Regions from separate parts of the Agrococcus jejuensis genome, predicted to be linked through region 1. Evidence: predicted binding sites of a transcription regulator. Region 1 holds the regulator's gene; the other holds the start of a gene.
The links. Region 1 encodes HrcA, which represses chaperone genes, less so after heat shock. Its sites were predicted from a motif close to TTNGCACTCGNNNNNNNCGAGTGCNAA; they were not measured.
Positions count from the first base shown of each region.

Region 2: the regulator HrcA is predicted to act here: its motif matches at 11,339-11,365, upstream of groL (chaperonin GroEL).

Region 1 covers NZ_LT629695.1:246,690-262,842, reverse strand. The annotation lists gene BLQ67_RS01245 (ComEA family DNA-binding protein) at 1-497, shown strand, start outside; gene BLQ67_RS01240 (hypothetical protein) at 586-936, opposite strand; gene BLQ67_RS01235 (hypothetical protein) at 1,289-1,468, shown strand; gene BLQ67_RS01230 (ComEC/Rec2 family competence protein) at 1,472-3,661, shown strand; gene BLQ67_RS01225 (hypothetical protein) at 3,665-4,672, opposite strand; gene holA (DNA polymerase III subunit delta) at 4,799-5,764, shown strand; gene rpsT (30S ribosomal protein S20) at 5,834-6,094, opposite strand; gene BLQ67_RS01210 (hypothetical protein) at 6,282-6,914, opposite strand; gene BLQ67_RS01205 (hypothetical protein) at 7,011-7,541, shown strand; gene lepA (translation elongation factor 4) at 7,636-9,477, shown strand; gene BLQ67_RS16270 (hypothetical protein) at 9,508-10,788, opposite strand; gene BLQ67_RS16560 (DUF1990 family protein) at 10,924-11,559, shown strand; gene hemW (radical SAM family heme chaperone HemW) at 11,559-12,794, shown strand; gene BLQ67_RS01180 (DUF4870 domain-containing protein) at 12,840-13,496, opposite strand; gene hrcA (heat-inducible transcriptional repressor HrcA) at 13,650-14,675, shown strand; gene BLQ67_RS01170 (DnaJ C-terminal domain-containing protein) at 14,672-15,757, shown strand; gene BLQ67_RS01165 (16S rRNA (uracil(1498)-N(3))-methyltransferase) at 15,757-16,153, shown strand, end outside.
Region 2 covers NZ_LT629695.1:828,663-841,507, reverse strand. The annotation lists gene cysS (cysteine--tRNA ligase) at 1-960, shown strand, start outside; gene rlmB (23S rRNA (guanosine(2251)-2'-O)-methyltransferase RlmB) at 957-1,940, shown strand; gene BLQ67_RS03965 (DUF4032 domain-containing protein) at 1,944-3,257, opposite strand; gene BLQ67_RS03960 (DsbA family protein) at 3,310-4,074, shown strand; gene BLQ67_RS03955 (ABC transporter ATP-binding protein) at 4,144-5,259, opposite strand; gene BLQ67_RS03950 (DsbA family protein) at 5,420-6,340, shown strand; gene BLQ67_RS03945 (DsbA family protein) at 6,340-7,320, shown strand; tRNA gene BLQ67_RS03940 (tRNA-Thr) at 7,561-7,633, opposite strand; gene BLQ67_RS03935 (DMT family transporter) at 7,717-8,646, shown strand; gene msrB (peptide-methionine (R)-S-oxide reductase MsrB) at 8,660-9,058, opposite strand; gene BLQ67_RS03925 (DUF3263 domain-containing protein) at 9,135-9,377, shown strand; gene BLQ67_RS03920 (LytR C-terminal domain-containing protein) at 9,374-9,889, shown strand; gene BLQ67_RS03915 (cold-shock protein) at 9,982-10,194, shown strand; gene BLQ67_RS03910 (DUF3048 domain-containing protein) at 10,225-11,268, shown strand; gene groL (chaperonin GroEL) at 11,404-12,845, shown strand, end outside.

The DNA.
Region 1 (16,153 bases):
GCGGCGCGGTCGTGGGTGCCGTCGTGACGCAGGCGGCGGTGCCGCAGGTCGCGCCCGCCGTCGTCGAGGAGCAGGCGGTGGCGTCGGCGGCGACGATCCTCGTCGACGTGCAGGGCGCGGTCGCGCGACCAGGCGTCTACGCGCTCGCCGACGGCGCGCGGGTCGTCGACGCCATCGCCCGCGCGGGCGGCACGACCGCCGACGCCGACTCGTCGGCGCTCAACCTCGCGCAGCCGCTCACCGACGGGTCGCAGGTGCGCGTGCCGGTCGTGGGGGAGACGCCGCCCGGCGCGATCGACGCGAGCGGCCTCGTGAACGTGAACCAGGCGAGCGTCGACGAGCTCGACACGCTGCCGCGCATCGGGCCGACGCTCGCGGGCGCGATCGTCGCCTACCGCGAGGAGCACGGCCCGTTCGCGACGATCGACGATCTCGACGCCGTCTCGGGCATCGGCCCGGCGATGCTCGCGGCGCTCGAGCCGCTCGTGTCCTTCTGACGCATGCGGCTCGTCGGGTCGATCGAACCATCCATGGCGGTCCGCGGCTCCGCGGCGACGACCTCGGCGTCCTCCGCGGGAGCTCTCATCAGAAGCGACGCGACCTGAGGATCTCGTCCTTGTCGAGGCCGTACTGCTCGCAGAGCTCGTTCACGCGCCGACCGTTCTCCTTGGCTGACGAGAACATCACTAGCATGCTGATCCCACCGACGGCGAACATGGTGGCGCCGAGCCCCATGCCCCACTGGCTGGCGGTGTAGAACATCTGGTCGCTCTCCGTGATCGGGTTCTGGCTCGAGGCGAAGAAGATCACTGCCATGAAGAAGATGACCGGGCCGATGTAGAGCAGCATCGTGATGTTCATGACCCCCGAAGCAGCCTTCGGTTCCGTGAGGCGGAGCACCTCGGCTCGAGCCTGCTCGCGGGTGTACTGCACCATCTCGATCTCCTTGGATGTGCTCGGCATCGACGTCGCGCCATGGTGCGCGGCTTGTCTGACCTGAGCGACGGGCGAGGAGCGTGAGGCTCCGACAGGTCAACCATAGGGTCAGATGTGAGCAAATCTCTGGGATCCAGCCGGGATGGCAGGCTTCACGGACGCCGGAGGATCGAGATGCGGTGGTCCCCCTACGACGGTCTCGGTGTGCGAGCCGGGATGTGCGCGTAGCCGGACGGCACATGGGCCTCGGCCACGGGTGGTGCGGCGGCACTCGTCTGCACAGGCGTCTGCTGTCCACAGGTGCGAGGTCGCGTGGCTGCGTGGGGATCCAACGCTCTTACCGTCGTCTCCCATGGATCAGTTCCTGGGATGGGACGGCGTCGGCGCCGCGGGCGACGTGCGGCAGCCGACCGGCGAGGCGGGTGGCGGCGGGCGCGGTGCCTCTGATCGGGCGAGCGTCGACGACCTCGACGCCGTCTCGGGCATCGGGCCGGCGATGCTCGTGGCGCTCGAGCCGCTCGTCGCGTTCTGATCGATGCGGCTCGTCGCGTCGACGGATGCGCGCCTCGTCGTGCCCGCGGGCATCGCGTGGGCGGCGATGGCGCTCGCGTGGGGCAGCGACGCGCAGCGCATCGTGGCGCTCGCGGCCCTCGCCGTCGCGGTCGTCGGGGTCGTGCTCGCCCACCGCGTCCTGCGCATCCGTGCGGTCGCGACGCTCGTCGCCGTCGGCGCCGGTCTCGCGGGCCTGCTGCTCAGCGTGCCGACCGTCGAGCGCGACCTGGCGTCGTGCACCGAGATGACGCTCGAGCTCGGCGGCCACGCGGCGCCGATGCCGGCGCGCATCGTCGAGGCGACGTGCGGCGACGACGTCGTGCGCGACGCCCGCGTCGTCGTCGTGGTGCTCGACGCATCGGGCGACGAGGTCGCGCTCGGCGACACCGTGACGGCGACGTGCGACGCGTGGGCGGGCGACGCCGGGCCTGCGGATGCGTGGCGCCTGGCGTGCGAGGACGTCGAGCGCGTCGACCGGGCGTGGTGGGCGGGATGGTCGGCGGGCGTGCGCGAGGGGCTGCGGCAGTCGACGGCGCACCTGCCTGGCGACGGCGGCGCGCTGCTGCCGGGCCTCGCGATCGGCGACACGTCGCTCGTGTCGTCGGGGCTCGACGCCGCGATGCTGCAGGCGGGCCTGACGCACCTCACGGCGGTGTCGGGCGCGAACTGCGCCATCGTCGTGGCGCTCGCGCTGGGATGCGCGATGGCGGCGGGGCTGCGGCGCTGGCTGCGCGTCGCGGTCGCGGGCGCGGCGCTCGCGGGCTTCGTCGTGCTCGTCGGCCCCGAGCCGAGCGTCGTGCGTGCGTCGATCATGGCCGGACTCGCGCTCGTGGCGCTGCACCGCGGCGTGCGCCGCGTCGGCATCGCGCTGCTCGCCCTCGCGGTGCTCGTGGCGCTCGCCGTCGATCCGACCCTCGCCCGCTCGGCGGGCTTCGCGCTCTCCGTCCTCGCGACGGCGGGGCTGCTCGTGCACGCGCAGCCGCTCGCCGAGGCGCTCGCCCGGTGGATGCCCATGCCCGTCGCTGCAGCGATCGGCGTGCCGCTCGCCGCGCAGCTGTGGTGCCTGCCGGTGCTCGTCGTGCTCGATCCGCGCATCGCGCTCGTCGCCGTGCCCGCCAACGTGCTCGCGGCACCCGCCGCGCCCGTCGCGACGGTGCTGGGCCTCGTCGTGTGCGCCGTCGCCGTCGTGGCACCTGCGCTCGCCGCCGCGGTCGCATGGATCGCGTGGCTGCCGTCGGCGTGGATCGCGGGGCTCGCGCACGCGTCGACGCTGCTGCCCGCCGGTCCGCCCTGGCCCGCCGGATGGGCGGGCGTCGTGCTGGCCGTCGCGGTCGTCGCCGCCGTGGGTGCGGGCATCGCCGCTCGACGCATCGCTCGCGGCGCGACCGCCGCCGTGTGCGTCGTCGTGCTCGCGACCGGCACGGTGCAGGTGCCGACGCTCGTGGCCCGCGCGACGCTGCCCGACTGGTCGATCGCGCAGTGCGACGTCGGCCAGGGGGCCGCGTCGGTGCTGCGCCTCGGCGGCGCGACGGTGCTGGTCGACACGGGCCGCGAGCCCGAGCCGCTCGCCGCCTGCATGGACCTGCTCGGCATCGGCCGCCTCGACGTCGTCGTGCTGACGCACTTCGACGCCGACCACGTCGGTGGCGTCGATGCCGTCGCGGGCCGCGCCGACCTCGTCGTGCACGGCCCGCCCGACGACGACGCGCCCGCGCTGCTCGACGACCTCGCCGCGCGCGGTGCACGCCTGCACCTGGGCACCGCGGGGGAGTCGGTGCGCGTCGGCGACGGCGCCCTCGACCTGCTGTGGCCCGAGGACGCGGATGCCGAGCCGGGCAACGACGCCTCGATCGTCGTCGCTGCGGCCGTCGGCGGTCAGCGCGTGCTCGTGCTGGGCGACCTCGGGGCCGAGGCGCAACGCGCGCTGCTCGCCGACGGCGTGCCCGCAGCCGACGTCGTCGTGGTGGCGCACCACGGCTCGCCCGACCAGCACCTGCCGCTCTACGACGCCGTCGGTGCGGAGGTCGCGCTCGTGCCCGTCGGCCCGAACGACTACGGCCATCCGGCACCCGACCTCATGGCCGAGCTCGAGCGCCGCGGCATGCTCGTGCTCCGCACCGACGAGCACGGCACGATCGCCTTGGACGGCGCGGTCGCGTGGACGCAGCGGTGACCGCTACGGCATCGACAGCTCGTGCGCTGGCCAAAGCCCGGTGTTGGCGAAAGGCGCTCGGAGGTACGTCTCCGCGTCCGGAACCTGGAACCCCGAACCATCCGCGTTCATCAGCGTCGAACGCACCCCGCTGACATCCGCGATCGCACTAGTCTCCACTCCCCAGACTCTCGCTAGCGCAGGAGCGAACTCAGTGGGATTGAACTCACCTTCGAAGGGCATCGACGCAGGGGCGATGACAACACGTTGTCCTTCCACTTCCAGCACGGGGACGGAAACGTTAATCCATGACTTGCGGGTGATGTAGCAGAGTCGTGCGTAGACCTCACGGAACTGAGTGGGATGGAGCTCGATTGACCTAGCAGCCTCCAAATGTGGTGCTTGCACGCCCTCTGATCGGCCCCAATCCTGCAAGCATGCGACTACACCGATGGGGCCGAACCTGAGGGCGATCACCGGGACGGCAACATCGTCCAAGTAGTCGAACCTCAGATCAAGATCGTCGGCTACTAGGCAACGAAAGAAGTGAATGCTGGCGGGCCCGGGCTCTAGCGGTCGCCATGTCGTCGTGCCCGCCGCTGCTTGAAGGAGCAAGTGATGGAGACTGTTCGACTCCAGTGCGGCCTGGGGCACCAATCGAGGGCCATCGTGATCTGTTACGTCCAAGGGGAGGAAACTCTCGCGCACGAGAATTCCGTAATAGATCTTGCCCAACCACAGGAACAGGTCCGTGCGGTCGAGGGCTGCGAATCCGTCAAAGCCGGTTTCCGCCGCCTGCTTGACACGCTCTTCGATTGGGCTGAAGACCTGCCCGTTGCACCGCCTGCAGCAAGGGACGACGAACTGGCGGTAGGCGCGAGTCCGATCGTTCAGTTGGGTGATCTTTGCGTCCCAGAGACCGAGGCTGTGGAGCAGCCATTTCGGGAAGACGTGTTCGACGGTGCGCTCGGGAGAGCCAGGGGGGATACCTGCACCGCAAATGAAGCAGCAATCCGGTCCGAACTTTTGCACTCCGGGTGGATGCTTGGCTACTCCGTGCATGGCGTGCCTCCGGGCAGGTAAGGGCATCGCCGAGGCTACTGCGAGTTCGACGCAGCGGTGACCGCCGCCGTCACCCGTCGGCCCTACGCTGGTGGCATGCCGAGGCAGATGACGTGGGACGCCGCAGCGCCAGCACCCGTCGTGCTCGTCGCCGGCAAGGAGGAGTACCTCGCGCAGCGCGCGATCCAGCGCATCCGCTCGATCCTCGCGCACGAGGATCCGTCGCTCGAGATCAGCGACATCGAGGCCGACCAGTACGCGCCGGGCACGCTCATCCAGCTCGCGAGCCCCTCCCTGTTCGGCGAGCCGCGGCTCATCCGCGTCTCGCGCGTGCAGGCCACGAGCGACGCCTTCCTCGAGGAGGCGCTGGCGTACATCGCCGAGCCCGTGCCCGACACGACCCTCGTGCTGCGCCACGACGGCTCGAGCGTGCGTGGCAAGAAGCTGCTGGATGCGGTGAGGAAGATGCACGTCGAGGTGCCGTGCCTGCCGATCACGAAGGACGACGCGCGCATCGCCTTCGCACGCGCCGAGATCCAGGCCGAGGGTCGCACCGTGACGCAGGGCGCCCTGCGCGCGCTGGCGGGCGCGTTCGCGAAGGACCTCGCCGAGCTCGCCGCCGCGTGCAAGCAGCTCGTGCAGGACACGCAGGGCGAGATCAGCGACGAGACCGTGCGCGAGTACTACGCGGGGCACGTCGAGACGACGGCGTTCGACGTCGCCGACGCCGTCGTCGCGGGCGACGCCGCCGCGGCGCTCGTGCGCCTGCGCCACGCGATCGCGTCGGGCGCCGACCCCGTGCCGGTGGTCGCCGCGTTCGCGATGCGCTTCCGGCAGCTCGCGAAGGTGTCGACGAACCACGGCCCCGAGGGGCAGGCGGCGAAGGCGCTCGGCATGGCGCCGTGGCAGGTGCGCAACGCGCGCCGCGATCTGCAGCGCTACTCCGACGACCGGCTCGGCCGCGCCATCGCGCTCATCGCCGAGACCGACCACGCCGTCAAGGGCGCGCAGCGCAGCCCCATGCACGCGCTCGAGCGCATGGTGCGCATCCTCGCGTCCTAGCCGCTCGGCACCGAGAACGACGAAGGGCCCGTCCTCGCGGACGGGCCCTCGCGTTCGGTGCGTGCTCGATCAGAGCGCGGCGACCTGCTTCGCGAGCGACGACTTGCGGTTCGCGGCCTGGTTCTCGTGGATGACGCCCTTCGAGACGGCCTTGTCGAGCTTGCGCGTCGCCTGCTTGAGGGCGGTCTCGGCAGCGGCCTTGTCGCCGGCCGTGATCGCAGCCTTCGTGGCGCGCACGTGCGTGCGGAGCTCGCTCTTGACGGCGCGGTTGCGCTGCGTCGCCTTCTCGTTGGTGAGGATGCGCTTGATCTGCGACTTGATGTTCGCCATGGTGATTCCTTCGGTCGTGATTGCCTGTGGGGCTGGCGGCCTCGCGAGTGTGGGACTCGGCTCGGCTCGTGGCCCCGGACACGCGATCGCGAAGAGGGCGCGACGCATGGAAGCCAACAGAGGACTTTACCAGGGTCGCGGATGGTGCGCCAACGCAGGCGGGGGCGCGTCGTTCACCACGACACCCTCATCGCAGCACCTGCGCCAGGAGCAGCACGACCCCGGCGACGACGGCCTCGATCGCGAGCAGCACGAGGATGACGATCATCATGGCGGGGCCGAGCCGCTCGAGCCTGCTCGTGCCGCCGGGCACGCGGCGCTCGAGCTCGGGCGCGTACATCGGCTCGGGCAGCAGGAACGGGCGCATGCCCCACGGTGCGAAGAACGCGGGCGGGTCGAAGCGCAGCGTCGACCACGTCGCCGCCACGAGGGTGCGGCCCTCGTGGCCCACGAGCATGACGCGCATCGACTCGAGGGGTCCGCCGTAGCGACGCGGCTGCATGAACGACGAGGCGACGACGACGTCGCGCACGTCGTGCCTCGCGACGACGACCGGTGCGCCGAGCATCCGGCGCGCGACGATGCGGTGCGGCTCGAGCCGCAGCTCGACGACGAGCCCGCGCGCGATCGGCACCATCAGCGCGGTCAGGAGCGTGCCGAGCGCCATGAGCGTGAGCCCGAGCAGGCCGTCGGGCAGCGGCAGGAACGGGATGGGGCCGACGATGAGCAGCACCGAGAGCACGAGTGCGAACCAGATCATGCCGATCTGCCATCCGGGCACGACGCGGGCGGTCGCGACCGGGGGTGGGGCGGGGTGCACGACTCGACGCTACGAGAGCGCGAGCGATCCGACCTGGACGTCGGCCGCACTCCGCGCGCATCCCGCGCGCATGGGCACCGCCGATACCGTCGAGGCATGCGCATCGCCTCCGTCGCCCCCGTGCTCGCCGCCGTCGCCGCCCTCGCGCTCGCCGGCTGCGCATCCGCCGCCGACGACGACGCGCCCGCGTCGAGCGCGCCGCCCACGAGCGCCGCGCCGAGCGAGACGCCCACGCCGTCGCCGTCGACCGACGAGGAGCAGCTCGACCCGTACCTCACCGAGATCCAGTCGGTCGATCCCGTCGCGTACTTCGCGTTCTACGCGACCCTGCCCGAGGGGCAGCCCGCGACGCACGACTACACCCTGGAGGCGCCGGCGGGCAGCCACGTCGTGCGCTTCTCGTGCGCGAGCGTCGACGGCTCGGGCGTCGAGTGGACGCTCACGGATGCGGCGTCGGGCGCCGAGGTCGCGACCGGCACGTCGACGTGCGCGCAGGAGGCGGAGCCGGGCACGAGCGCCCCGGCCGCCACGGAGTCGTCGCCCGTCGAGATCCCCGGCCCTGTCGCGATCTCGGTCGCGTCGACCGGCACCGTGTCGGGCGCCGTGGGCCTCGTCCCCGCGGGCTGACCGCGCACGCGGCAGCGCGTCCGACCTCACGAGCGAGGGCGCGGGGCGTGAGAGGATGGAGGGTCCGCTTCGTCCCGTGATCCCCAGGAGCACCGTGCCCCGCTCGTCCACCGCCCTCGAGCCCGCCTCGACCGCGCCCGAGCGCATCCGCAACTTCTGCATCATCGCGCACATCGACCACGGCAAGTCGACGCTCGCCGACCGCATGCTGCAGCTGACGGGCGTCGTCGACGCGCGTGCCATGCGGGCGCAGTACCTCGACCGCATGGACATCGAGCGCGAGCGCGGCATCACGATCAAGTCGCAGGCCGTGCGCATGCCGTGGGACGTCGACGGCGAGACCTTCGCGCTCAACATGATCGACACCCCCGGTCACGTGGACTTCACGTACGAGGTGTCGCGTTCGCTCGCCGCGTGCGAGGGCGCGATCCTGCTCGTCGACGCCGCGCAGGGCATCGAGGCCCAGACGCTCGCGAACCTGTACCTCGCGATGTCGAACGACCTCGAGATCATCCCCGTGCTCAACAAGATCGACCTGCCCGCGGCCGACCCCGAGAAGTACGCGGCCGAGATCGCTGGCCTCATCGGCGGCGACCCCGCCGACGTGCTGCGCGTCTCCGGCAAGACGGGCGAGGGCGTCGAGGCCCTGCTCGACCGCGTCGTCGGCACGATCCCCGCGCCGAAGGGCGAGGTGGATGCACCCGCCCGCGCGATGATCTTCGACTCCGTCTACGACTCGTACCGCGGCGTCGTCACGTACGTCCGCATGGTCGACGGCACGCTGAGCCCGCGCGAGAAGATCCAGATGATGTCGACGGGCTCGACGCACGAGCTGCTCGAGATCGGCGTCTCGAGCCCCGAGCCCATCGCGTCGAAGGGCCTGTCGGTCGGCGAGGTCGGCTACCTCATCACGGGCGTGAAGGACGTGCGCCAGTCGAAGGTCGGCGACACGGTCACGACGTCGCGCAAGCCGGCGACCGAGGCGCTGCAGGGCTACGCCGACCCCAAGCCCATGGTGTTCTCGGGCCTGTACCCGATCGACGGCTCCGACTACCCCGACCTGCGCGAGGCGCTCGACAAGCTGAAGCTCTCGGATGCGGCGCTCGTGTACGAGCCCGAGACGTCGGTCGCGCTCGGATTCGGCTTCCGCGTCGGCTTCCTCGGCCTCCTGCACCTCGAGATCATCTCCGAGCGTCTGCAGCGCGAGTTCGGCCTCGACCTCATCGCGACGGCGCCGAGCGTCGTCTACGAGGTGCGCACGGAGGCGAAGCAGTCGGTGATCGTCACGAACCCGTCGGAGTTCCCCGAGGGCAAGATCGACGGCGTCGTCGAGCCCGTCGTGAACGCGACGGTGCTCGCGCCCAAGGACTACGTCGGCACGATCATGGACCTGTGCCAGACGCGTCGCGGCACGCTGCAGGGCATGGAGTACCTGTCGGAGGACCGCGTCGAGCTGCGCTACCGCCTGCCGCTGGGCGAGATCGTCTTCGACTTCTTCGACCAGCTGAAGTCGCGCACGCAGGGCTACGCATCTCTCGACTACGAGGTCGACGGCACGCAGGAGGCCGACCTCGTGAAGGTCGACATCCTGCTGCAGGGCGAGCAGGTCGACGCGTTCAGCGCGATCGTGCACCGCGAGAAGGCGTACGCGTACGGCACGCTCATGGCGGGCAAGCTGCGCGAGCTCATCCCGCGGCAGCAGTTCGAGGTGCCGATCCAGGCGGCGATCGGCGCGCGCATCATCGCGCGCGAGACGATCCGAGCCATCCGCAAGGACGTGCTCGCGAAGTGCTACGGCGGCGACATCACCCGCAAGCGCAAGCTCCTCGAGAAGCAGAAGGAGGGCAAGAAGCGCATGAAGATGGTCGGTCGCGTCGAGGTCCCCCAGGAGGCGTTCATCGCCGCGCTCTCGACGGGCGAGCGCAAGGAGTCGTAGCCCTCGACGCGCGCCCCGGGCGCGCGAGCGTCAGGCGCTCAGGCGCTCGCGCTGCACGTCGAGCAGCGTCTGCGTCGCTGCGGCGTCGAGGTCGGCGGGCACCTGCACGAGCACGAAGGCGCCGTCGATCACGGCCCAGTGCTGCACGACCGCGGTGCCTTCCGGGTACCCGTCGGCGCGCGGCCTCTCGGTGATCGCGAGCGACGTCCAGCCGTCGACGGTGGGCACGGCCGCGACGGACTGGTCCCACGCGACGCCCGACTCGAGCGTCGTGCCGACGCACGCGAGCCCGGCGTCGAACGCCACCGCCGCGGCGTCGGCGGCTGCGGCGTCGTCGAGCACGGCGACGACGACGGTGCCGCCGTACGCGGGGCGGTCACCGAGCCGCACGGTCGACGTGTCGTCGAGGAGCGCGACGAGCAGCTCGGCGCTCACGGCGCTGCTCGTCGTCGAGTCGGCCCGGCAGGTGCCGTCGCGCGCGCCGGACACGCGCTCGACGATCGCGTTCGGCGCGACGATCCAGGGTCCGCCGTCGGCAGCGCACAGCGAGGCGGGGTCGGCGGCGAGGTGCGGCTCGCCCTCGGCCCACGGGAGGCTCGCGGCGCAGTCCGCCGGCCACGGGTCCGCGGCAGGCGGGTCCTCGAGCAGCGCGCGCTGCACACGCAGCACCGTGGCGAGGGATGCGGGCTGCAGGTCGTCGTCGGTCGCGACGATCGCGAGCGTCGCGTCGCCTGCGAGCCAGTGGACGCGCTGGATCGTGCCGTCGTCGGCGGTCACCGTCACGCCGCGCCAGCCGTCCTGGTCGGCTGCCGCGATGAGGCCCGCGGCACCCGTCGAGCCCGCGCACGCAGCGCTCATGCCGTCGAGCGCCGCCTCGACGTGCGCGGCGTGGTCGGGCACGTCGAGCACCGCAGCCTGCACGGTCGCGCCGCCGAGCAGCGGCAGCCCTGCGTCGTCGAGCGACTCGGCGCTCAGGGCGTGCAGCAGGCGCTCGACGTCGAGCAGCGAGACCGAGAACGACCCGCCGAGCGCAGCGCACGCGGGGGCGTCGCTGCCCTCGGCGGCGAAGAGCGGCAGCGATCCCGGCATCGAGGTGCGCGCCCACGCCTCGCCGTCGTCGTCGCAGAGCGCGCGTGGCGTCACGAGCGCGGCGGGGTCGCCGGGCGCCGCCTCGGGGCTCGTCGCGCACGCCTCGGCGGACGCCGACGGCGTGCTCGAGGCCGTGGGCGACGGCTGCGGAGTCGTCGTGGCGCATGCCGTGAGCGAGACGAGGAGGGCGGCGGCGGCGAGCGCGCGGATGCGGAGGGGCACCGTCGCATCCTGTCGGACGCGTCGCCGCCGAGCCTGACGAGCAGCCCCACGGATGCCGAGAGCGCCGCCGCCGCGCTATCCTCGCTGAGGCCATCCGAACCCGGGTGCGCCGCGAGTCGACGTGGGAGCAGCGGAGTGCAGGATCTTGCCGGGAGGCCGGCGAACTACGGCATCATCGGGGCGACCGCGCACTTCGACTTCGACCGGTTCCCGCCGAAGGGCTACGAGCTCGTCTCGAAGCGCTCGCGCATCGGCCACGGTCGCGCCCGCTACGACGCGGCCGTCGCAGGCCTGCGCACGTGGCGCGTGCAGCGTCTCAGCGGCATCGAGGTCGACGTGCAGCCGACCGTCGACCAGTCGACGTACCGGCCCGTCGGGTTCGAGGGCAAGGATCCGGCACGGGCGGCGTCGACCGAGGCGCAGCAGGTGTTCGCGGCCGACGGCGAGCCGTTCCTGCAGCCCGGCGACTCCGCGATGCAGCGCATCCGCGTGGGTCTGCTGCAGATCCACGCGCCCATCCGCGTCATCGCGGTCGAGGACGAGGCGACGACGCACGCCGTGATCTTCGGCTCGCTCGAGGGCCACCCGGAGGCGGGCGAGGAGCGGATGCTCGTCGAGCTCGCCGACGACGACTCCGTCTTCTTCCACCTGCGCGTGCTCTCGCGCCCGCAGGCGTGGTGGGCGAGGCTGGGCGGTCCCGTGACGCAGCGCATCCAGCGGCAGTACCACGCGCGCTACCTCGACGCGCTGCGCCGCATCCGCGTCGACTGATGGGGCAGCTGCCCGACGGCGACGCAGCGCCGGTCGACGGCGCGCTGCCCGCATCCGCCGCCCCGGGTGCCGCGGAGCGCGGCTTCGGCGCGTACCTGCACGTGCCGTTCTGCCGCGTGCGCTGCGGCTACTGCGACTTCAACACGTACACGTCGACCGAGCTGCGCGGCGCGAAGCAAGCGGACTACGCCGACCAGGCGATCGCCGAGGTGCGCCTCGCCGGCCGCGTGCTCGACGACCTCGCCGCGCACGACGCCGCCGTGCGGCGCCCCCTCTCGACGGTGTTCGTCGGCGGTGGCACGCCCACGCTGCTGCCGCCTGGCGACCTCGGTCGCATGCTCGCGGCCGTGCGCGACGAGTGGGGCCTCGCCGAGGGCACCGAGGTGACGACGGAGGCGAATCCCGACTCCGTCGACGCCGATGACCTGCGCGTGCTCGCCGACGCCGGCTTCACGCGCGTGAGCTTCGGCATGCAGTCGGCCGTGCCGCACGTGCTCGCGACCCTCGACCGCACGCACGACCCCGCCCGCGTGCCCCTCGTGGTGCAGTGGGCGAAGGATGCGGGGCTCGACGTGAGCGTCGACCTCATCTACGGCACGCCGGGCGAGTCGCTCGACGACTGGCAGCGCTCGCTCGACGCCGCGCTGTCGTACGACGTCGACCACCTGTCGGCCTACGCGCTCATCGTCGAGGACGGCACGGCCCTCGCCCGTCGCATCCGCCGCGGCGAGATCGCACCCGTCGACGACGACCTGCACGCCGCGATGTACGAGGCTGCGGATGCGTCGCTCGGCGCCGCGGGCTACGACTGGTACGAGGTGTCGAACTGGGCGCGCGGCGGCGCCGTGTCGCGGCACAACCTGTCGTACTGGCTCGGCCACGACTGGTGGGGCATCGGGCCCGGCGCGCACAGCCACGTCGGCGGCGTGCGCTGGTGGAACGTCAAGCATCCGGCGGCCTACGCCCAGCGCCTCGCGGCGGGGGAGTCGCCTGCGCTCGCGCGCGAGGTGCTCGACGACGACACGCGCCGCGTCGAGCGGGTGCTGCTCGAGACGCGCATCCGCGCCGGGCTGCCGATCGAGGCGCTCGACGCCGACGGCCGCGCGGCCGTCGCCGGGCTCATCGCCGAGGGGCTCGTCGACGGCGCCTCGGCGCTGCGTGGTCGCGTCGTGCCGACGGATCGCGGCCGGCTACTCGCCGACACGGTCGTGCGCCGCCTCACCGCCTCGACATGACGAAGGGCACCCCGCAGGGTGCCCTTCGCCTCGCGCCGGCAGCGTCTACTTGATGATGCGCCAGTTGAACGGGTAGCGGTACGAGCCGCCGCCGTTGACGCGCACGGCGCCGATGATCGCGAAGATGATGCCGATGACCGACGGCACCCAGGCGAGGCCGAGCAGGATGAGGCCGACGCCGATGACGCTCGTGATCGTGCCGATGACGAGCAGACCCACGAGCCCGATCGTCATGAGGATCTGGAAGTTCAGCGCCTCCTTCGACTCCTGCCGCACGAACGCGCTGCGGTCCTTGTAGACGAGGAAGACGATGAGCGGGCCGAGCCACATGAGGATGCCGCCGAGGTGGCCGAGCATCGCCCACTGCTTCTCATCCTGCGGCGACATGGGCGCGCCGGCCGGGGCGCCGTACTGCGGCTGGCCGGGGGCGCCGTACTGCGGAGCGCCGTAGGGCTGCTGCGGCGGCACCTGCTGGCCGGGCGCACCGTACGGGGGAGCGGCGGGCGGCTGCTGCGGCGGCACCTGCTGGCCGGGTGCGCCGTAGGCGGGCGGCGCCGGCGGCACGGAGCCGGGAGCCGGTGCGGGGCTGGAGAAGGGCTGCGCGGGCTGGCCCGGCGCCGGGGCTGCGCCCGGGGTGGGGGCGCCGAACTGCGGAGCCTGCGGCTCGTCCGGCGTGGCCGCGGGGCCGTTGGGGTCGGTCATGGTCGAACCTCTCGATCACGGGGGCCGGGACTGGCTGCGTCCATCATGCTCGCAGGAGGCTGAGAACGCACCCATGGTCGAGACGGATCGAGCCCCGTCGAGCGCGGTACGATTGGCAGTCACGAACGACGAGTGCCAGGCGAGGGGGGAACGATGGTCACGGATCGCGGCCTCGAGGTCCTGCGGGCGATCGTGCAGGACTACGTCGCCTCCAGCGAGCCCGTCGGGTCGAAGTCGATCGTCGAGCGCCACTCCTTCGGGGTGAGCGCCGCGACGATCCGCGGCGACATGGCGCAGCTCGAGGAGGCCGAGCTCATCGTCGCGCCCCACACGTCGTCGGGTCGCATCCCGACCGACAAGGGCTACCGCGTCTTCGTCGACCGGCTGCAGGGCATGCAGCCGCTGTCGCCCGCCCAGCGGCAGGCGATCGCACGCTTCCTCGACGAGGCGGCCGACCTCGACGACGTCATGGCGCGCTCGGTGCGCCTGCTGTCGCAGCTCACGAACCAGGTCGCGCTCGCGCAGTACCCCTCGGTCGCGAAGGCGCGCGTGCGCCGCGTCGAGGTCGTGCAGGTCGCCGAGGCGCGCCTGCTGCTCGTCGTCATCCTCGACTCGGGGCGCGTCGAGCAGCGCATGGTCGACGCCGGCCAGCAGATCGCCGCCGAGGCGGCGCAGGCCATCGGCCGCGCGCTCGACGTCGCCGTCGCCGGCAAGCCCACGACCGACGCCGAGGAGGCGCTCGGCACCGTCGTCGACGCGGCATCGCCTGCCGTCGCGACCGCGACCGCGCGGCTCGTCGTCGTGCTCGGCGACGTGCTGGCGCCCACGGCGGGCGACCGCCTCGTCATCGCCGGCGCCTCGCACCTCGTGCGCGGCGGCGCCGACCTGTCGGGCTCGGTCACGATGGTGCTCGAGGCCATCGAGGAGCAGGTGACCCTGCTGCGCCTGTTCGGCGAGATGGATGCCGAGGCGACGGCCGTCGCGACCCGCATCGGGCGCGAGATGGCCGACGGGCTCGAGCAGACGTCGATCGTGACGGGCGCCTACGGCGCCGGCGGGCACGAGGCTGGCCGCGTCGGCGTGCTCGGCCCCACCCGCATGGACTACGCATCGAACATGGCAGCCGTCCGCGCCGTCGCGCGGTACCTGACGCGGCTGCTCGACGACGAGGAGCGATGAGCGATCACTACGAGGTCCTGGGCGTGCCCCGCGAGGCCAGCCAGGACGAGATCAAGCGTGCCTACCGCAAGCTCGCGAGGCAGCTGCATCCCGACGTGAACCCGTCGGACGAGGCGTCCGAGCGCTTCAAGTCGGTGACGCACGCCTACGACGTGCTGTCCGACCCGCAGTCGCGCGCCGACTACGACCGCGGCCCGCAGCAGGCGGGGTTCGGCCTCGGCGACATCTTCGAGCAGTTCTTCGGCGGCGCGGGCAGGCAGCAGGGGCCGCGGCCCAGGCGACGCCCGGGCCAGGACTCGCTGCTGCGCATCGAGCTCGACCTGCACGACGTCGTCTTCGGCGTGCACCGCGACCTGCGCGTGCAGACGGCCGTGCTGTGCGAGACGTGCGACGGCCGCTGCACGGCGCCGGGCACGCGCGAGGAGACCTGCGACATCTGCAAGGGCTCCGGCCACGTGCAGCGCCAGGTGCGCTCGCTGCTCGGCAACATGGTGACGAGCCAGCCGTGCGGCTCGTGCCAGGGCCACGGCACCGTCATCCCCATCCCGTGCCCCACGTGCGCCGGTCACGGTCGCGTGCGCGCCGAGCGCACGATCCCGGTCGACGTGCCCGCGGGCGTCGACACGGGCCTGCGCATCCAGCTGCCCGGCCAGGGCGAGGTCGGCGAGGCGGGCGGCGAGCCCGGCACGCTCTTCCTCGAGGTGCACGTCAAGCACCACGACGTCTTCAGCCGCGACGGCGACGACCTGCTCGGCACCCTCGAGGTGTCGATGATCGACGCGGCGCTCGGCGCCGAGGCGACGATCGAGTCGATCGACGGCCCCGTGACGGTGTCGATCGAGGCGGGCGCGCAGAGCGCCGACGTGCTCACGGTCGTCGGCCGCGGCGTCGGCAGGCTGCGCGGCTCGGGTCGCGGCGACCTCAAGCTCGGCGTGCAGGTGGCGACGCCGACGAAGCTCGACCGCAAGGCGCAGGACCTGCTCGAGCAGCTGCGCGACCGCACGAAGCCGCCGGCTCCGCGCATGGCGCAGTTCCAGCAGGGCCTCTTCTCGAAGCTCCGTGATCGGTTCCTGCGCTTCTGATGGCGCATTGCTACTACGTCGACGACCTCGACGTCGAGGCGGGGGACCGCGTGGTCCTCGGACCCGAGGATGCGCGCCATGCCGCGACGGTGAGCCGCGCACGGGTGGGCGAGCGCGTGCTCGTGGCCGACGGCCGCGGCACGCTGTGCCACGCGGAGTTCGCCGAGGTGCGTCCGGAGGTCGTGCTCGTCGTGCGCTCGGTGCGTCACGAGCCGGCGCCGACGCCGCGCATCGGCCTCGCGCAGGCGCTCGCGAAGGGCGACCGCGCCGAGCTCGCGATCCAGGCTGCGACCGAGCTCGGCGTCGACGCGATCGTGCCGTGGCAGGCGTCGCGGTCGATCGTCGCCTGGAGGGGCGACAAGAGCGCGAAGGCGCTCGCGCGCTGGCGCACCATCG
Region 2 (12,845 bases), 580 kb from region 1:
GAGTACGGCGCCCTGACGCGCCAGCGCCTCGAGGACCTCGAGCCCGCGGGCGACGCCGACCCGCGCGGCAAGCGCGACACCCGCGACTTCGCCCTCTGGAAGGCGTCGAAGGCCGACGAGCCGACGACGGCCTCGTGGGCCTCGCCGTGGGGCGACGGCCGGCCCGGCTGGCACATCGAGTGCTCGGCGATGGCGCGCCGCTACCTCGGCGACGCGTTCGACGTGCACGGCGGCGGCCTCGACCTGCGCTTCCCGCACCACGAGAACGAGCTCGCCCAGTCGACCGCCGCGGGCCTCGACTTCGCGAGCGTGTGGAGCCACAACGGCACCGTGAACGTCGACGGCGAGAAGATGTCGAAGTCGCTCGGCAACTCGATCTTCGCCCACGACCTGCTCGCATCCGCCAGGCCCATCGTCGTGCGCTACTTCCTCGCCACGCCGCACTACCGCTCGGCCATCGACATCCGCACCGTCGAGGGCGTGCTCGCCGACGGCTCGCTCGCCGAGGCCGAGGCCGCGTTCACGCGCATCGAGGGCTTCCTCGAGCGCGCGGGGCGCCTCGGCGACGTCGCGGTCGGCGCGGTGCCGGATGCGTTCGCCGCCGCCATGGACGACGACCTCTCGACCCCGCAGGCCGTCGCCGCGCTGCACGACGCCGTGCGCGCAGGCAACGCCGCGATCGACGCGGGCGAGACGGATGCGGCGCTCGCCGCCGCGTCGTCGGTGCGCGGCATGCTGGGCGTGCTGGGCCTCGACCCCGCAGACCCGGCATGGGGCCCGACGGGCGGGGGAGCGGCGGATGCCGCGCTCGGCCGCCTCGTCGAGACGCTCATCGCCGACCGTCGCGCCGCGCGCGACGCACGAGACTTCGCAGCCGCCGACCGCATCCGCGACGCCCTCGCAGCATCGGGCATCGCCGTGGCGGACGGCAAGGACGACACCATCTGGAGCATCGCATGAGCAGCAGCAACAACAAGCCGCAGCGGCCCCGAGGCAAGAAGGGCGCCACGAAGGGCACCGGCGGCAAGGGCCGTCGCTCGCTCGAGGGCAAGGGCCCGACGCCGAAGGCCGAGGACCGCGCCTGGCACCCGGCGGGCAAGCGCAAGATCGCGCAGGAGCGCCTCGCCGCCGCGAAGGCGCGCGGCGGCGGCTCGCCGCAGCCGCCGCGGCACCGCAAGCCGTCGAGCGCGAAGGACGACTCCGAGCTCGTCACGGGCCGCAACGCCGTGCTCGAGGCGCTGCGCACCCGCATCCCCGCGACGGCGCTCTACGTCGCCGCGCGCATCGAGGTCGACGAGCGCGTGCAGGAGATCCTGAAGATCGCGACGTCGCGCCAGATCCCGATCCTCGAGGTCATGCGCCCCGAGCTCGATCGCATGTCGGGCCCCGACACCGTGCACCAGGGCATCGCGATCAAGGTGCCCGCGTACGAGTATGCGCACCCCGGCGACCTGCTCGACCGTGCCGCGAAGGCGAAGGAGCCGGCGCTCATCGTCGCGCTCGACGGCATCACGGACCCGCGCAACCTGGGCGCGATCATCCGCTCGGCCGCCGCGTTCGGCGCCCACGGCGTCGTCGTGCCGCAGCGTCGCTCGGTCGGCGTGACGGCGTCGGCATGGCGCACGTCGGCGGGTGCCGCGGCGCGCACGCCCGTCGCCATGGCCGCGAACCTCACGCGCACGCTCGAGGAGCTGAAGTCCGAGGGCGTCTTCGTCATCGGCCTCGACGGCGGCGGCGACGTCGACCTGCACGAGCTCGAGCTGGCCGACGGCCCGCTCGCGATCGTCGTCGGCAGCGAGGGCAAGGGCCTGTCGCGCCTCGTCGCCGAGACGTGCGACGCGATCGTGTCGATCCCGATCTCGGCAGCGACCGAGTCGCTCAACGCCGGCATCGCCGCCTCCGTGACGCTCTACGAGGTCGCGAAGCGCCGCAAGGGCTGAGCCTCAGACGAGGTCGCGCCAGTCGACCTCGAGGTCCTCGTCGCCGATCGGCTGCCCGTTGGGGCCGATGATCGGGATGGGCACGGTCTGCGTCGACACCTCGAGCACCGCCGCCTCGTCGCGCCGGTGCTCGAGCACGTCGACGATGTACGACTGCACGGCCTCGGCGAGCGGCACGCCGCGCGACTCGCGCTCGGCGATGTACCAGCGGTGCTCGAGCACCTGGTGGAACACCTCCGCGGGCTCGAGGCGTCCGCGCAGGTGCCGCGGCACCGCCTGCACGATGGGCTCGAAGCGCGACACGAGCCAGTCGTGCGCGAGCTGCTCGTCGTCGGCGTCGTCGCCGCGTCGCCGCTGCGCCGCCGCGTACTGATCGAGGTCGTTGAGCATGCGCCGCGCCTGGTTCTCCTCGGCGTCGAGGCCCGTGAGCCCCAGCAGGCGCCGGTGGTGGTGGCCGGCGTCGACGACCTTCGGCTGGATGCGCACGCTCGTGCCGTCGGCATCCGTGCGGATCTGCAGCTCGTCGATGTCGAAGCCGAGCGCGTTGAGGCGCTCGACGCGCTCGTTGATGCGCCACCGCTCGGCCTGGTCGAACTGCTCGACCTCGGTGAGCTGCGCCCAGAGCTCGCGGTACTGCGCCACGATCGAGCCCGCGACGTCGACGGGGTCCTGGCCCTCGTCCAGCCTGCCGCCCGCCTGCAGGTCGAGCAGCTCGCCCGCGATGTTCACGCGCGCGATCTCGAGGTCGTTCTCGCGCTGGCCGCGCGAGAGGCCGCCGGGGTAGAGCTTGCCGGTCTCGGCGTCGACGAGGTATGCCGCGAACGCGCCGGCGTCGCGCCGGAAGAGCGTGTTCGACAGCGAGACGTCGCCCCAGAAGAAGCCCACGAGGTGCAGGCGCACGAGCAGCAGCGCCAGCGCGTCGACGAGGCGCTGCGCCGTCGCGACCTTGAGCGAGCCCGAGTACAGCGCGCGGTACGGCATCGAGAACTTCAGGTGCCGCGTCGCGAGGATCGTCTCGAGCGGCTCGCCGTGCTCGTCGACGCGACCGGCGACGACCGCGAGCGGCTCGACGCACGGCACCTGCAGCCGCCCGAGCCTGCGCAGCATGTCGTACTCGCCGCGCGCCATCTCGTCGCTCGTCTCCTTGAGCGCGACGACGCGCCCCGAGAGGTGGGCGAAGCGCACGAGGTGCCTGGAGATGCCCTTCGGCAGCGTCACGACGACGTCGTCGGGCCATTGGTCGAGGGGGAGGTGCCAGGGCATCTCGAGCAGGGTCGCGTCCATGAGCGCGGACGTGATGCGGAGGTTGCCGCTCATGCCCCCGAGCCTACTGAGGACGCGTGGATGCGCGTGGCCTATCGTGCCGAGCATGCGCAGACTCGCCGCCGTCGTCACCGCATCCCTCGCCGCGCTCGTGCTCGCGGGCTGCGTCGTGCTGCCGCCCGCCGTCGCGCCCGTGCCCTCGGCCTCCGACCCCGCACCGGTGCTCGCGGCGGGCTTCCCCGCGAACATGGCGAGCCATGGCGTGCTGCAGACCGACGAGGGCGTCGCGTCGACGTCGCAGGCGGGCCCGACGCCGACGCCGGTCGCCGCGACCGACGTCGGCGACCGCGTGCACGTCGTCGCCTACGTCGACCTGCTGTGCCCGTACTGCGGCCTCTTCTTCGCGGCGAACGGCCGATACCTCGAGGATGCGGTCGCGGCCGGCGACGTCGCGCTCGAGATCCATCCCGTGTCGTTCCTCGACGGCCAGTCGCAGGGCACGCAGTACTCGACGCGCGCCGCGAACCTCGTCGCCGCCGTCGCGTCCCTGCACCCCGAGGCGACGCCCGCCGTCATCCGCGCGCTCTTCGCCGACCAGCCGGGGGAGCAGACGACGGGGCACTCCGACGACGAGCTGCTCGCGATCGCCGCCGAGGCCGGCGCGCAGTCGGAGGCGCTGACGGTCGCCGTCACGACCATCGCCTTCGCGCCGTTCGTCGAGGCGTCGACCGATGCGGCGACCGACACGTCGCTGCCCGGGCAGACGGTGCCGCTCACGGGCACGCCCACGGTCATCGTCGATGGGCAGATCGTGCAGGACGCCACCGACGAGGCGACCTTCGAGGCCGCCGTCGAGGCCGCGCGCGACTGACTGGCCCCGACACGACGAAGCGGGGCGGGACCATCCGGTCCCGCCCCGCTCGTGCGTGGATGCTGCGCGCTAGAGGCGCTCGCCCGACTCCGCGTCGAACAGGTGCAGGTGCGACGCGTCGGGCACCGCGAACACCTGGTCGCCGATGTGCGGGTGGTTGCGGCCGTCGACGCGGGCGACGAGGCTCACGCCCTCCGTCGCCTCCGCCTCGGTGTCGACCGCCTCGGAGACGTCGACGATCTTCGACGACTGCGCCGTGCCGTACAGGTAGCCGTCGGCGCCGAGCTCCTCGACGAGGTCGACCTTGAGCGGCAGGCCGGGGCCCGACGTCGAGATCGTGAGGTCCTCGGGGCGGATGCCGACCGTGATCTGCTTCGCCTTCGCGAGCGTCTCGCGGGGGATCGGCACGACGTGGTCGCCGAACAGCACGCCCTGGTCGTTCGTCGGCAGCTGCAGCAGGTTCATCGCCGGGCTGCCGATGAAGCCGGCCACGAACACGTTCGCGGGGCTCGCGTACAGGTCGCGCGGCGAGCCGACCTGCTGCAGGATGCCGTCCTTGAGCACCGCGATGCGGTCGCCCATCGTGAGGGCCTCGGTCTGGTCGTGCGTGACGTAGACCGTCGTGACGCCCAGGCGACGCTGCAGCGACGCGATCTGCGTGCGCGTCTGCACGCGCAGCTTCGCGTCGAGGTTCGACAGCGGCTCGTCCATGAGGAACACCTGGGGCTGGCGCACGATGGCGCGACCCATGGCGACGCGCTGACGCTGACCACCCGAGAGGGCCTTCGGCTTGCGCGACAGGTACGGCTCGAGGTCGAGCAGCTTCGCAGCCTCGAGCACGCGCTCGGCGCGCTCGTCCTTGCCGACGCCCGCGATCTTGAGCGCGAAGCCCATGTTCTCCGCCACGGTCATGTGGGGGTAGAGGGCGTAGTTCTGGAACACCATCGCGATGTCCCGGTCCTTGGGAGGCATGTCGGTGACGTCGCGGTCGCCGATGAGGATGCGACCGTCGTTCACCTCCTCGAGCCCTGCGAGCATGCGCAGGGTCGTGGACTTGCCGCAGCCGGAGGGGCCGACGAGGACGAGGAACTCGCCGTCTGCCACCTCCAGGTCGATCGCATCGACTGCGGGACGGGTGCCACCCGGGTAGAGACGGGTTGCCTTGTCGAACGTGACAGACGCCATCGTCATCCTCCTTCACCGGCAGGTACGTGCCGGACGATCCTTCGTGAATGGAAGCGGGACCTCGTAGTCCCGTGTGCTGACACTCTGGCACAGGCGCGGCGGAAGTTCATAGCGTTCGCCCGTATCCTGGTGTGCGGCCCCACGACACCGACGAGGACCGATGACGAACGATCGACGACTCACGAAGAACGAGCGACGCACGCAGGCACGCGAGGCTGCCAAGGCGCAGCAGCAGAAGCGCCAGCGCGACGAGCGCCTGAAGAGGGGGCTCACGATCGGCGGCATCCTCGTGGGTGCGGTCGCGATCGTGGCGATCGTCACGCTCGTGATCGTCAACGCCATCCGCCCGCCGGGGCCCGGCCCCGAGAACATGGCGTCCGACGGCATCGTCGTCGGCCAGGGCTACGTCGCCGAGACGACGCCGGCGCTCGCCGCCGACGAGGCGCCCGTGGCGACCGACGAGCGCGACGACGTCGTGCAGATCGTCATCTACCAGGACTACCTCTGCCCGTACTGCGGCCTCTTCGAGACCACGAACGGCGAGACGATCGACCAGCTGATCTCGGATGGGGTCGCGACGGTCGAGTACCACCCCGTGTCGTTCCTCGACCGGCTGTCGCTCGGCGAGGAGTACTCGACGCGCGCCGCGAACGCCGCCGCGTGCGTCGCCGAGGCGTCGCCCGACAGCTTCTACGCGTGGAACACGCTCATGTACGAGAACCAGCCGGGCGAGAACACCGAGGGCCTCACCGACGACGAGCTCATCGGCCTCGCCGAGCAGGCGGGCGTCGACACGAACGCCGCCTTCACGGAGTGCGTCGAGTCGGTGCAGTTCGAGTCGTGGGTCGAGCGGGCCACGCAGGATGCGCAGCTCGAGCCCGGCCCGTCGGGTGAGGACGGCGTGCAGATCACCGGCACCCCGACGGTGCTCGTGAACGGTGAGCAGTACCGCGGCCAGCCCGGCGACGGCGCCTCGTTCACCGCGTTCGTGCAGGCGGCGCTCGGCCAGGTCAGCGGCGGCTCCTCGACCGAGGAGACCCCGGCGCCCAGCGAGGCCACGCCCGCTCCGAGCGAGGGCTGATGCGCCTGCGCACCCGACGGGCCGGCGCCGGCCTGGTCGGGTGCGCGGCGCTGCTGCTCGTCGCCGGCTGCGCGCAGGGCGTCGAGCCCATCGGGCCCGAGTCGCTCGGCGAGCTGTCGGCGGCGTACGTCGACGCCGGCGGCACGTGCACCGATCTCGTGGAGCAGTACCGCGCATCCGCCGACGACCCCGCGGTCGCGACGTGCGGCACCGACACGGTGCTGACCCTCGCGGCCGACGACGCGCAGGCGTCGCGGCTGCGCACCGGCGCCCTGCTGCACGACGTGCCCGTGCTGTGGTCGGGGCGGTGGATGGTGCAGGACGCCGACGTCGAGTCGCTGCAGGAGACGATCGGCGGCCAGATCGCCCGCCTCGAGGCGGCCGACGGCCCGGCGAACCTCGCCGACGCGCTCGTCGTCGACGCCGACGGCGTCGTGGCGCAGGATGCCGTGCCCGCCGATGGCGAGCCCGACGCGCTGCCGAGCGACGGCACGGTCGTGACGGTCGTCGTCGACCCGACGTGCGAGTACTGCGCGCGCTTCCTCGAGGCGAACGGCGACCAGCTCGACGCGTGGGCGGCCGACGGCACCGCGACGATCGCATACGTGCCCGTGGCGATCGGCGACACCGTCGAGTCGGGCTACGCGTCGTCGATCGGCGTCGCCGCGCTCGCGTGCGTCGCCGACGAGGATGCCGGTGCGGCGCTGCCGTTCCTGCAGGCGATGCTCGAGCGCAACGTCGACCTCGACGCGGCCGGCGTCGTCGAGCTCGCCGACGAGGCGGTCGACGGCGCGGGCGACTGCGTGACGCAGGGCACGTTCGCGTGGTGGACGCGGCAGGCGACCGAGCGCGCGCTCGAGGGTGCGCTGCCCGGCGGACAGCCCCTCGGCGGCGTGCCGAGCGTCTACGTGGGCGACCGCCTGTACTCGGGCGACGTCGCCGACGCGGCGGCCTTCGCGGCGTTCGTCGCCGAGGGCTGACGCTCGGCGCCCGTCGCTGGCGCGGCGCGGCGAGGCTTCCCGCCAGCTGGTCGAGGAGCGCGCGAGCGCAGCGAGCACGCGTCACGAGACCACGTGAGCGCCGCTCCTGCTCGGTCACGCGCATGGTCGCGTCGAGCGGGCACGTCGCGTGGTCTCGTGACGGCTCCTCGCTGCGCTCGGGGCCTCCTCGACCAGCGGGTGGGGGAGCGAGGTGATTCCAAGACCGCGTCAGCGATGTCGAGCCTCCTGCCGGACTCGAACCGGCCACCTTCGCATTACAAGTGCGGTGCTCTACCTGATGAGCTAAGGAGGCGCTCGCAGCATCCTCGCACGCTCGCGGCCCCGCCGAGCGCGCGGGGTGCCGGTGCGGGCACGTGCCGCGCGTAGGCTGGGTCGGTGCGTCTCGTGTGGATCCTCGCCGCCTTCGTGGGCGGCCTCGCCATGGCGGCGCAGAGCCGCGTCAACGGCGAGCTCGCCGTGCGGATCGGCGACGGCACCACCGCTGCGCTCATCTCGTTCGGCCTCGGTCTGACGCTCGTCGGCCTGCTGTCACTCGTGCTGCCCGCCGGCCGCGCGGGCGCGCGCCGCATGGTCGTCGCGCTGCGCGAGGGGCGGCTGCGCTGGTGGTACGCGCTCACGGGCCTCTTCGGCGCCGTCGTCGTCGCGTCGCAGGGCCTCGCGGTGCCGACGCTCGGCGTCGCGCTGTTCACGGTCGGCATCGTCGCCGGTCAGACGCTCTCGGGCCTCGCGGTCGATCGCATGGGCATCGGCGTGCTCGCGGCGAAGCGCATCACGCCGCAGCGCGTGCTCGGCGCGCTCGTGACGATCGCCGCCGTCGGCGTCGGCGCCGCGGCCGGCGGCTTCCAGTCGTCGTCGATGCTGCTCGTGCTGCTGCCGCTCGTCGCGGGCATGCTCATCGCGCTGCAGCAGGCGTTCGCGGGCCAGGTGCACCACCACACGCAGTCGGCGCTCACGCAGACGACGTCGAACTTCCTCGTCGGCACGCTCGCCCTCGCGGTCGTCGTGGCCGTGCGGCTCGCATCCGGCGTCGAGCTGCAGCCGCTGCCTGCCGAGTGGTGGCTCTACCTCGGCGGTCCGCTCGGCTGCGTCTTCATCGCGATCGCAGCCGTGGCGGTGCATCGCATCGGCGTGCTCGCGCTCGGGCTCGCGTCGATCGCGGGCCAGGTCGTCATGGCGCTCGCGCTCGACCTCGTCGCTCCGACGTCGGGGCATCCCGTGTCGGTGCTGTCGTACGTCGGCGCCGGCCTCGCGATCGCGGGCGTCGCGGTGTCGACCGTGCGCCGTCGGCCGCCCGCAGCGGCCTGACGGCGCGGAGGCGTCAGGCCTTCGGCGTGAAGTCGAGCGCGATCGAGTTCATGCAGAACCGGTCGCCCGTCGGCGTCTGCGGGGCGTCGTCGAAGACGTGGCCCAGGTGGCTGCCGCAGCGCGAGCAGCGCACCTCGGTGCGCGTCATGCCGAGCGACGTGTCCTCGATGAGCGTCACGGCGCCGGGGTCGGCCTGGTAGAAGCTCGGCCAGCCGCAGCCGGAGTCGAACTTCACCTCGTCGCTGAAGAGCTCCTGGCCGCACGCGCCGCACGAGTACACGCCGTGGCGGTTCTCGTCGAGCAGCGCACCGGTCCAGGGGCGCTCGGTGCCTGCCTCGCGCAGCACCTGGTACGCCTCCGGCGAGAGGCGCTCGCGCCACTGGTCGTCGGACGGGGCCTGGAAGTCGCTCATGCCTCGATGCTACGCGCCGTGCAGCCCGCATGACGCGGCACGGCCTACGCCGTCGGCGAAGGTATGATCGGTGGTCATGTCCGAGCCGGAGGACGCCGACGATCTCACGGCGCTGCAACGGTCGATCCTCGACTTCGAGGGTTCGGCACGCACGCACGCGGGAGCGAAGGCGAGCGCGATCCGCGCACGGTTCGGATGGTCCACGACCCGCTACTACCAGCTGCTCAACGCGCTCATCGACACGGAGGCCGCCCTGCGATACGACGCCATGCTCGTGCGCAGGCTCCAGCGCATCCGCGATCGTGGGGAGGCCTCGTGACCGACCGCTTCGACGGCGCTCCGCGCATGGGCCGCGTGGGCGTGCACCGCTCCACCGAGCGCAGCTGGTGGCGGTGGTGGATGACGGCCATCGTCGCGGCCGCCGCATGCGTCCTGCTCGTGGTGGGCGGCCTCGGCGCCCTGCAGCTGCTGCAGGTCGGCAGCGTCGACACGAGCGTGCCGACGGGTCCCGAGCCGATCACCGACCCCGCGGCGCTGCCCGAAGGCACGACGATCACGGTGCTCGACGCCTCCGGCGCCGGCGCGGCCGACGCCGTCGCCGCGACGCTGCAGGGCGGCGGCTGGCCCGTCGCAGCCGTCGCCGACGCGAGCGAGCAGCGCGATGCGACGACCGTCTACTACCAGGGCGCCGACCTCGAGGCGGCCGCCCTCGGCATCGCGCAGGCGATCGGCGTCGAGGCGACCGAGGTCACCGACCAGCCGCTGTCGGGCTCGACCATCACGGTCATCGTCGGCACGGGCGTCGAGCCCGAGCCGTCCTCGACGCCCTAGCGCGGCTGAGCCGTCCTCAGCCACCCCCATCTGTCCCCCAGGGGCGCCTTGTAGTCTCCCCGGACGACTCGGCGAGGTGGAGGAGACGGCGGATGCCTAGCGGCACGGTGAAGTGGTTCGATCGCGAGAAGGGCTTCGGGTTCATCGTCGTCGACGAGTCCGCCGCCGAGGTCTTCGTGCACTACCGCGACATCCGCATGGACGGGTTCCGCGTGCTCGCCGAGGGCCAGCGAGTCGACTTCGACCTCGACGGCGGCGAGCGGCCGCAGGCGCGTGAGGTCGTGCCCGGCGAGCCACGCCGCTGAGCGCGCACGGCGGCCTCTAGTCTGTCGCGCATGCGAGCATCTCGAGCCACCCGCACCGTCGCGATCCTCATGGTCGCTGCCGGTCTCCTGACGGCCTGCGGCGGCGATCCGGAGCCGTCGGCATCGCCGAGCCCCAGCGACAGCGAGACGCCGACCCCCACCCCCACGCCGACGCCGGAGCCCGAGCCCATCACGGCGCCGCTCACGGGCGTCGAGGTCGCCGCCGAGATCCAGCTGCCCGCGATCCTCGCGAAGATCGACGACCACCCCGACGCGCGCGCGCAGTTCGGCCTCGAGGCCACCGACATCGTCTACGAGGAGCTCGTCGAGGGCGGCCTCACCCGCTACGTCGCCGTGTGGCACTCGAACGTGCCGCAGCAGATCGGCCCCGTGCGCTCGATCCGCCCGATGGATCCGGGCATCGCCGGCCCGTTCGGCGGCATGATCGCGTTCTCGGGCGGCCAGCCCCACTTCGTCGCAGCGATGCAGGCGGTGAGCACGTCGACGAGCGTCATCCACGGCGGCGGCACCTACGACGCGTACTACTCGCGCGGCGGCCCCCACGCGGCACCGCACAACGTGATCCTGCAGGCCGCGCAGCTGCAGGCCGACAACGCGCAGCTCGCCCCGCCGCAGCCGCAGTTCGCCTACTCCGACGACGAGACCACGCCGACGTCGCAGACGACGGGCGGCCCCGCGTCGCAGCTCGCCCTCGCGTTCTCGCAGGGGCAGTCGCGCCAGTGGGGCTGCGACGCCGGCACGGGCCGCTGGGCCCGCGGCCAGCAGGGCGTCGCCGACCTCGACGCGAACGGCAACCAGCTCACCGCCGCCAACGTCGTCGTCCTGCGCGTGCAGGTCATCCCCAACGGCAACATCCCGCAGACCATGCTCGAGGGCTACTCGGGCGAGGGGTTCGTCGCGAGCGGCTGCTCGTGGGTGCCCGTGACGTGGTCGAAGCCCGACATCGCGACCCCCATCCAGATCGTGGATGCTGCGGGCCAGCCGGTCGTGCTGACGCCGGGCAACACGTGGGTCGAGCTCGTGCCGAACGAGGGCTCCGCGAGCGTCTCGTAGGCCCTCGGCGAACGCCGGCGCTGCGCGTCGCGCTCGCTTGCACTCGCGTGCCCTGAGTGCCAGACTCTCCCTGGCACTCAGGACCGCCGAGTGCCAACAGACGTGTCGACGTGTTCCAGGAGGGACGAGACAGCAATGGCAAAGATGATCGCATTCGACGAGGAGGCCCGACGCGGCCTCGAGCGTGGTCTCAACACGCTCGCCGACGCCGTGCGCGTCACCCTCGGTCCCCGTGGCCGCAACGTCGTGCTCGAGAAGAAGTGGGGCGCCCCCACCATCACGAACGACGGTGTGTCGATCGCGAAGGAGATCGAGCTCGACGACCCGTTCGAGAAGATCGGCGCGGAGCTCGTCAAGGAGGTCGCGAAGAAGACCGACGACGTCGCCGGCGACGGCACGACGACCGCGACGGTGCTCGCCCAGGCGCTCGTGCGCGAGGGTCTCCGCAACGTGGCGGCAGGCGCCGACCCCATCAGCCTCAAGCGCGGCATCGAGAAGGCAACCGCAGCGGTCTCCGAGCAGCTCGTGAACCACGCCAAGGAGATCGAGACGACCGACGAGATCGCCGCCACGGCATCCATCTCGGCCGCGGACCCCGAGATCGGCCGTCTGATCGCCGAGGCGATCGACAAGGTCGGCAAGGAGGGCGTCGTCACCGTCGAGGAGTCGAACACCTACGGCACCGAGCTCGAGCTCACCGAGGGCATGCGCTTCGACAAGGGCTTCCTGTCGCAGTACTTCGTGACGGACCCCGACCGCCAGGAGACGGTGTTCGAGGACGCGTACGTCCTCATCGCCAACCAGAAGATCTCGGCGATCAAGGACCTGCTCCCGATCGTCGACCAGGTGATCCAGGCGGGCAAGCAGCTCGTCATCATCGCCGAGGACGTCGACGGCGAGGCGCTCGCGACGCTCGTCGTGAACAAGATCCGCGGCATCTTCAAGTCGGTCGCCGTCAAGGCTCCCGGCTTCGGCGACCGCCGCAAGGCGCAGCTGGCCGACATCGCCATCCTCACGGGCGGCGAGGTCATCTCCGAGGAGCTCGGCCTCAAGCTCGAGGGCGTGCAGCTCGCGCAGCTCGGCCGTGCCCGCAAGGTCGTCATCACGAAGGACGAGACCACGATCGTCGAGGGTGCCGGCGACGCCGAGGCCATCGCCGGCCGCGTGCGCCAGATCCGCTCGGAGATCGAGGCGACCGACTCGGACTACGACCGCGAGAAGCTGCAGGAGCGCCTGGCGAAGCTCGCCGGTGGCGTCGCCGTCATCAAGGCCGGCGCCGCGACCGAGGTCGAGCTCAAGGAGCGCAAGCACCGCATCGAGGACGCCGTGCGCAACGCCAAGGCTGCCGTCGAGGAGGGCATCGTCGCCGGTGGTGGCGTCGCGCTCATCCAGGCCGGCAAGGCCGCGTTCGAGACGCTCGAGCTGCAGGGCGACGAGGCGACGGGTGCGAACATCGTGCGCGTCGCGATCGACGCTCCGCTGAAGCAGATCGCCCTCAACGCCGGCCTCGAGCCGGGCGTCGTGGCCGAGAAGGTGCGCTCGCTCGAGCCCGGTTGGGGCCTCAACGCCGCGACCGG